DNA from 2 places in the Herbaspirillum sp. C7C2 genome. Region 1 is predicted to be linked to the other one. Evidence: predicted binding sites of a transcription regulator. Region 1 holds the regulator's gene; the other holds the start of a gene.

Region 1 (4,195 bases):
TGGGCCAGGTTGAAGGGCGTTTCGCGCACCATCAGTACCAGGCGACGACGTTCTTTCAGGACCACGTCGGCAGCACGGGTGATGAGGTTGTCGGAGAGACCATGCGCCACGGCGGCCAGGGTTTTCATCGAACAGGGCGCCACCACCATGCCGGTGGAGGCGAAGGAGCCGCTGGCGATGCAGGCACCGACGTCGCGCACATGATGCACCACGTCGGCCAGGGCTTCGACGTCCTTGCGCCGCATGTCCAGTTCCTGGTGCAGATTGAGCACGCCGGCTTCGGAAATCATCAGATGGGTTTCCACCTGACCATGCTTGCGCAGGTGCTGCAGCAGGCGCACGCCATAGATCGCGCCGGTCGCACCGGTGATGGCGACGATCAGGCGCTGGCGTGGCGGACTGGAAGTGGAACTCACGAGAGAAACCGGAGCGGGGCAGCGATGCGCCGGGTTTAGCCCTTGATCAGGGTCTGCAGTTCGCCCGAGGCGTACATTTCGCTCATGATGTCCGAGCCGCCGACGAATTCACCCTTCACGTACAGCTGGGGAATGGTTGGCCAGTTCGAATATTCCTTGATGCCCTGACGCACATCGGCGCTTTCCAGCACATTGACGGTGACGATGTTCTCGGCGCCGCTGGCCTTGAGCAGCTGGATGGCCTTGCCGGAGAAGCCGCATTGCGGGAACTGGGCGGTTCCCTTCATGAACAGCACGACAGGGTTTTGGGTCACGGTTTCTTTGATCCAGGATTGGACGTCGCTCATGGCTATGCCTTTAAAAATGGGATTGCCGACATTATAGGGAAAAGCCGCCGCTCGCGTTGAAGTCGGCAGGGTTGCGGCGTGGTTGGGGTGTCGTCCGGCATTGCTTGGTGGAAATCATTTATACGATTTCCGCTTTGGACCTTGCCACCAAGATGAGGGCGGGAGGAGCCTCTTCAAGTCTCATTGCGAGCCGCTTCGGGAGAACAGCGGCGATGATGGACGCGGGATCACTGTTTGCCACAGGAAATGAAACCGGCCCCGGCGCCGCAAAATGAAAAAGGGCGCTTGCGCGCCCCTTCCTCATGAGATTCCCACCTTATGCGTCACGCTGTCGTTGCGCACCCGCCGGCAGGAATGGTCCTGAATCCTTGTCTTATGCCGCGCCAGCCACTGCATCAGCGGGGGTATCGTCGGGCAGACGCTTGGCCATGGAGTGATGCTCCTGCAAGCGGTCCTTGTGCTTGATGACCTGGCGGTCGAGCTTGTCGATCAGGGCATCAATAGCGGCATAGAGGTCGTGCGCAATGCTTTCCGCATGTAGATCCTTCCCCTTGATGTGGACGTTGATTTCCGCTTTTTGGCGCTTTTCCTTTTCTGTGAGTTTATCTACGCTCAGGATCACGCTGACGTCGATCACGTTGTCGAAATGGCGCTTGATACGGGCCAGCTTGCTTTGCACGTATTCCCGGATGGCGGGGGTCAGTTCGAGGTGGTGTCCACTGATGGTCAGATTCATACAAGACTCCTATCGTGAGGTCACTGGAGGTTCGTGCGATGCATCGTCTACAGCTGCTGTACCACGGGCACGGTCTTCGTGTCGGATGGCATGGGCACCAGGTAGGGATGCTTGCCTGAACACAGCAACGGTACTGCTACAGAAAAACTGAGGAAAGCTCAGAGGGACTTGCGGAGATTGACTGGCGGAATCTTCAACACTTCGCGGTATTTGGCGACTGTGCGTCGCGCGACCACCATGCCTTGTTCTGCCAGCATATCCGCAATCTTGCTATCGGATAATGGGGTCTGCGGGTTTTCGGCTCCTATCAACTGTTTGATCAGCGCCCGTATCGCGGTGGAGGAGGCTTCGCCTCCGGTTTCAGTCGCGACGTGGCTACCGAAGAAGTACTTCAACTCGAACATGCCGTGCGGCGTGAGCATGTATTTTTGAGTTGTCACGCGAGAGATTGTGCTCTCGTGTAGACCCAGTGTATCAGCAATTTCACGCAGCACAAGGGGCCGCATGGCCACTGCGCCATGTGAAAAGAAGTTTCTTTGACGTTCGACAATAGCCTGCGCGACTCGCAAAATTGTATCGAAACGTTGCCGCATGTTCTTGATGAGCCACTTAGCTTCCTGCAACTGCGACGACAGCGATCCTTCGCCCTTGGCCTGCTTGAGCGCACTCGCATACATTGCATTGACGCGCAGCTTGGGCATGACCTCATGGTTGAGCATGACCTGCCAGCCGTTCTTTGTCTGTTTGACAATCACGTCCGGCACCACGTAGTCCGAAGCATCGCGCGCGAATTCGGCACCCGGATGCGGACGGCACTGACGGATCACCGCCTGTGCTTCGCGCAGGTCCTCGTCATCGCAATCGAGAGCCTTCTTGATCTTGTTGAAATCGCGCTGTGCGAATAGCGGCAGGTAATCCTCGACAATCCTCAAGGCAAGCTTGCGGGTGACGAAGGGCACCTTGGGCAGGCGGCGGATCTGCAGTGCCAGACATTCACCGGCACTACGCGCACCCACCCCGGCCGGGTCCAGGCTCTGCAGCAGCTTCAGCGAGATCGACAGTTCTTCCAAGTCAACGCCCAGCTCTTCCGGCAGGCGCGCCAGGATGTCTTCCAGCGGTTCCTCCAGGTAACCGCTTTCGTCCAGCGCATCGGTGAGCAGTTCCAGCAGCGCACGGTCGCGGTGTGTGCGGGCGGTGACCCGTATCTGTTCCAGCAGGTGTTCGCGCAGGGTCAGCTCATGCGCTTCCAGTTGCGGGCGGGCATCGTCGTCGTCGGGCGATTTGCCACTGCGTGCCACGTCGTCGAAGCTCCAGTCGGATTCGCCACTGACACCGCTCTCGGGGCTGTTGTCCTGATAGTCGAAACTGGCTTCGCCATCAGTAGCGGAGGGGGCTGCTTCGTTGCCGCTGTCGCCAGCGGGCTCGGCCACTCCGGTGGAGGGCGCGGAAGAGACCGCGCCATCGGCCAACAGGCGCACCGAATTGTCGAGAGCGTCGTCCAGGCGTTCGAGCAGGGGATTGTCGGACAGGATCTGTTCCAGTTCCTGGTGCAGTTCCAGCGTCGACAGTTGCAACAGCCTGATCGACTGCTGCAGTTGCGGCGTCAATGCGAGGTGCTGCGAGGTACGTAACTGGAGCGACTGTTTCATCTGTCTTTCTGGGAGCGGCGTGGCCCGCTGGTTGCAATACCGTTGTGTGGCCGATGGACGGCGGGTGCTACATGCGGAAGTGTTCGCCCAGGTATACGCGGCGCACCGATTCGTTGGCGATGATCTCTTCCGGGTTACCGCTGGCCAGCACCGTGCCCTGGTTGATGATGTAGGCGCGGTCGCAGATACCCAGGGTTTCCCGCACGTTGTGGTCGGTGATGAGCACGCCGATGCCGCGTTCCTTGAGGAAGCGCACGATGCGCTGGATTTCGATCACGGCAATCGGGTCGATACCGGCAAACGGTTCGTCCAGCAGCACGAAGCGCGGATCGGTGGCCAGTGCGCGGGCGATTTCCACGCGGCGGCGTTCGCCACCGGAGAGCGACAGTGCCTGGCTCTCGCGCAGCTTTTCGATCTGCAGTTCATGCAGCAGGTTGTTCAGGCGGCCCTCGATTTCATCGCGCGAGAGCGGCTTGCCGTCCTCCTGGCGCAGCTCCAGCACGGCGCGGATGTTGTCTTCCACCGTCAGCTTGCGGAACACCGAGGCTTCCTGCGGCAGGTAGGACAGCCCCAGCGTGGCGCGCTTGTGGATCGGCAGGCGCGAGATGGGCGAACCGTCCAGATCGATTTCGCCACCGTCCGAGGGGACCAGGCCGACGATCATGTAGAACGAGGTTGTCTTGCCGGCACCGTTGGGGCCAAGCAGGCCGACCACTTCGCCACTACGCACTTCCATGGAGACGTCACGCACCACCTGGCGCGCACCATAGCTTTTCTTCAGGCCGCGAACGACCAGTGAGCTTGCCATCGTTACTGGTCCTTTCCGTTCTGACGGCGCTGGGCCGGTGCCGGCGTAGCGGGCTGGGCGGGCGTGGAAGGCTGGGCGGCATCCGCCGGCGGCGGGTTCTTGGGCTGGATCACGGCAGTGATGCGTCCTGCCCCCGGCTTGCTTTCGCCGCTGGCGGTGTTGTTGACGGAGTAGAACTCGGCGCGGCTGTCATAAGAGATGAATTCGCCATTGACTTCGTCAGTGATGCGGTTGCCATC
Region 2 (4,195 bases), on a different contig from region 1:
CGATTCGAACGCGGCCGGCAGTTCGCCCTTCAGGCGGCGCAGCAGTTCGGCGGCTTCGGCCGGGAACTGGGCGGCGTAGGTATCGAAGGTCTGCTTCCAGCTGGATTCGAAATCGGCACCGGTGGCCTTGGCATCCCAGGCGGCGTAGACGTCGGCCGGGATCTCGAAGGGGGCGGCGGACCAGCCCAGCGCTTCGCGCACGGCGGCGATTTCCTTGTCGCCCAGGGCGGCACCGTGGACCTTGTCGGTGCCGGCCAGGTTGGGCGAACCCTTGCCGATGACGGTGCGGCAGCAGATCAGGGTCGGCTTGTCGGCCAGCTTGGCCTGGTGGATGGCGGCGCTGACCGCCTCGACATTGTGGCCGTCCACAGCCGGGATGACGTTCCAGCCGTAGGCTTCGAAGCGCTTCGGGGTATCGTCCTTGAACCAGCCTTCGACGTGACCGTCGATGGAGATGCCGTTGTCGTCATACAGCACGATCAGCTTGGACAGGTTCAGCACGCCCGCCAGCGAGCAGGCCTCGTGCGAGATGCCTTCCATCAGGCAACCATCGCCGACGAAGGCGTAGGTGTAATGATCGACCACGGACAGGCCGGGCTTGTTGAATTCGGCCGCCAGCAGCTTTTCGGCCAGCGCCATGCCCACGGCATTGGTGATGCCCTGGCCCAGCGGGCCGGTGGTGGTTTCCACGCCCGGGGTGATGTGCACTTCGGGGTGGCCGGCAGTCTTGGAATGCAGCTGGCGGAAATTCTTGATGTCGTCCATCGACAGGTCGTAGCCGGTCAGGTGCAGCAGCGCGTACTGCAGCATGGAGCCGTGGCCGTTGGAGAGCACGAAGCGGTCGCGGTTGGCCCACTGCGGATTGGCCGGATTGTGGCGATAGTGCTTGGCCCACAGGGCGACTGCGATTTCGGCCATCCCCATCGGCATGCCCGGGTGACCGGAATTGGCTTTCTGAACTGCGTCCATCGCCAGCGCGCGGATCGCGTTGGCCATCTTGTCGGTGGGGAGAGTGGAAATCATGTCGATGTCTGTGTGTGCTGTGCTGGAGGCGCCGACTGGCGCATGAATCGGGTTCTGAAGCCAAAGCGCCCGCCCGGAATACCCGGGACAAGCGCGGGGCCGTATTTTACCAGAGTGCGTCGGGGGGATTAAAATTCGGGGTCAGCCTATGAATCGTCTGACAAGAATTTTCGATGTTTCTTGCATTTTCTTGATCTCCCTCGCCCCCAGGACCCTGCCCCATGCCTCGTTTCTATTTCCCGCACCCCCTGGCGATCGGTTCGGCCGTGGTCCTGCCCGAGCAGATCGCCCACCACGTGCAGGTGCTACGCCTGCAGCCGGGCGACACCATCACCCTCTTCAATGGCGAAGGGGGTGAATACACCGCCAGCCTGACCGCCATCGAAAAGAAGCGCGCCCACGCCGAACCCAAGACCTTCTCCCCCCGCGAAGCCGAGCTGCCCTATGGCCTGACCCTGGCCCAGGCCCTGCCCGAAGGGTCGAAGATGGACTGGATCATCGAAAAAGCCGTGGAACTGGGCGCCACCGCCCTCCAGCCGCTGGCCGCGCAACGTTGCGTGGTACGGCTCTCGGGCGAACGCGCCGAGAAGAAGCAGGCCCACTGGCAAGGCATCATCCACGCCGCCGCCGAACAATGTGGCCGCAACCGCCTGCCGCATCTGGCCGAAGTGACCGACTTCAAGCGCTGGATCGCCCAGAGCGACCTGCACCGGCGCATCCTGCTCTCGCCCCGCGGCGAGCAGCCGCTCTCCGGTTGGGCCCGCCATCACCCGCCGCAGGCAGTGACGCTGGTGGTCGGCCCGGAAGGCGGCTTCAGCGAGGAAGAAGAAAACCTGGCCTGCGCCCAGGGCGCGCTGATGCTGTCCATGGGCAGCCGCGTGCTGCGCACCGAGACCGCCGGGCTGGCCGCTCTGGCCGCCCTGAATGCGGTATGGGGCGAACTGTAATCTCCGGCTGACCCGACTTGCCGATCTGCCGACCTGCCGCCTAAACGTGCAGACCCGCCGCACTTGAGGTGCAAAAACGGCGCAGGCCTCACCAATTTGTCTCATCGACAAGCTGCGCCGTTGCTCCCATGACATCCTGCCGCGCGGCAATTTCCGCCGCAAAGCCGCTTCCCGCCTGACTTTCCCCTCCCACCGCAGCGCCTGACGATGGCCTGGCACGGCTTCTGCTTAAAGATATTCAATCTTGTATTCAAGTTTGAATATCCAAAATGAACGCCACCCAGACCCCGCAACAAGCTGCCTTCCAAGCCGCCGATATCCACGCCAGCGCCGGTACGGACATCCCCACCATCGCCGCCACCCTGGCCGCCTACCGCGAGGGGCGCAGCACCCCCGGCAAGATCGTGGCCGATCTGCTGGCGCGCATCGACAGCGCCGGTCGCAATGAAGTCTGGATCAGCCGGGTGCCGCCCAAGCAGCTCAAGCAACAGGCCGCGGCGCTGGACTTGATGCTGCAGATCAAGGGCGAGGCAGTGTTCGAGACCATGCCGCTGTTCGGCATCCCCTTCGCGGTCAAGGACAACATCGACGTGGCCGACATGTCCACCACCGGCGCCTGCCCCGAATTCGGCCGTCTGGCCAGCGAGAGCGCCACCGTGGTGCAGCGCCTGCAGGCCGCCGGCGCCCTGCTGGTGGGCAAGACCAACCTCGACCAGTTCGCCACCGGGCTGGTGGGCGTGCGCTCACCCTACGGCGCGGTGCGCAATGCGCTCAAGCCGCAGTATGTCTCGGGCGGGTCCAGTTCCGGTTCGGCCGTGGCCGTGGCGCTGGGACAGGTGATGTTTTCGCTGGGCACCGATACCGCCGGCTCGGGCCGCGTGCCGGCCGCCTTCAACCATCTGGTGGGCCTCAAGCCGACCAAGGGACTCATCAGCGCACGTGGCCTGGTGCCGGCCTGCCGCACGCTGGACTGCATTTCCATCTTCGCCCACGACGTGGCCGACGCCTGGCGCGTGCTGCACAGCGCCGCCGGCTACGACGCCGAGGACGGCTATTCGCGCCGCCCGGCGATGCTGGGCGTGAAGCGCCGTGGCTACCGCATCGCCATTCCTGATGTCTGCGAGTTCTACGGCGACACGGTCGCCCAGGAAGCCTGGGAGCGCAGCCTGGCGCAGATCGCGGCACTGCCCGGCGTGACGCTGGCGCGCATTCCCTTCGCTGCCTTCAGCGATGCCGCGCAGCTGTTGTACCAGGGCCCCTGGGTGGCCGAACGCCGCGCCGCGCTGGGCGACTTCTTCCTGGAAAACCCGCAGGCCATCGACCCGGTGGTGCATCAGATCACCGCCCAGTCGGACAATTACGACGCGGTGGACGCCTTCAATGCCCAGTACCGCCTGGCCGACCTGCGACGCGAGGCCGAAGACCTGCTCGAAGGCAGCGACCTGATGCTGGTGCCGACCACCACCACCTTCCCCACCATCGCCGAGGTCCAGGCCGATCCGGTGGTGCGCAATTCGCAACTGGGCTACTACACCAACTTCGTCAACCTGATGGACATGGCGGCCCTGGCCATCCCTGGCGTGTGGCGGCGCGATGGCCTGCCGGCCGGCGTGACCCTGATCGGCCCGGCCGGGTCCGACCACCTGCTGGCCGAGGCCGGCGCGCGCCTGCAGCAGCAACTGGGCGGTGCCGCCCAGGCCGATGCGATTGCCGCCGCGCCGCTGCCCTTCAATGAAAGCACCATCAAGGTCTGCGTGGTCGGCGCCCACCTCTCCGGCCAGCCGCTGAACTGGCAATTGCTGGAAGCCGGCGCACGCCGCGTAGCCGTCACCCGCACCGCCGCCCAGTACCGCCTGTATGCCCTGGCTGGCACCACGCCGCCCAAACCCGGCCTGGCCCGCACCGAAGGCGACGGCGCCGCCATCGCGGTGGAAGTGTGGGAAATGCCGCTGCGCCAGTTCGGCGGCTTCGTGGCCGCCATTCCGGCGCCACTGGGCATCGGCACGGTGGAGCTGGCCGACGGCAGCAGCGTCAAGGGCTTCATTTGCGAGCCGGCCGGCATTGCCAGCGCCACCGACATCACCCACCACGGCGGCTGGGTCCACTACCTCGATTCGCTTAACTGACACGACCGATACGACCGACACCTCACCACGGAGCTGCTCATGAAAAAGAACATCCTCTCCCCCCTGCAGGACACCACCCGCCGCCGCTTCATCGCCAGG

The links. The regulator sigma-54, encoded in region 1, starts transcription at its own class of promoters, with help from an activator protein. The targets are predictions, from matches to a motif close to TGGCANGNAANCTGCTTT.
Region 2: a site for sigma-54 is predicted at 2,184-2,201, ahead of atzF (allophanate hydrolase). Genes of this name have one in related genera too.

What each region holds. Positions count from the first base shown of each region.
Region 1 covers NZ_JABXGI010000016.1:23,475-27,669, forward strand. Annotated here, with positions in the region: gene HWE04_RS17945 (UbiX family flavin prenyltransferase) at 1-416, opposite strand, end outside; gene grxD (Grx4 family monothiol glutaredoxin) at 452-763, opposite strand; gene hpf (ribosome hibernation-promoting factor, HPF/YfiA family) at 1,137-1,499, opposite strand; gene HWE04_RS17960 (RNA polymerase factor sigma-54) at 1,658-3,148, opposite strand; gene lptB (LPS export ABC transporter ATP-binding protein) at 3,216-3,956, opposite strand; gene lptA (lipopolysaccharide transport periplasmic protein LptA) at 3,959-4,195, opposite strand, start outside.
Region 2 covers NZ_JABXGI010000003.1:249,103-253,297, forward strand. Annotated here, with positions in the region: gene tkt (transketolase) at 1-1,029, opposite strand, end outside; gene HWE04_RS07085 (16S rRNA (uracil(1498)-N(3))-methyltransferase) at 1,245-1,970, shown strand; gene atzF (allophanate hydrolase) at 2,240-4,096, shown strand; gene HWE04_RS07095 (ABC transporter substrate-binding protein) at 4,136-4,195, shown strand, end outside.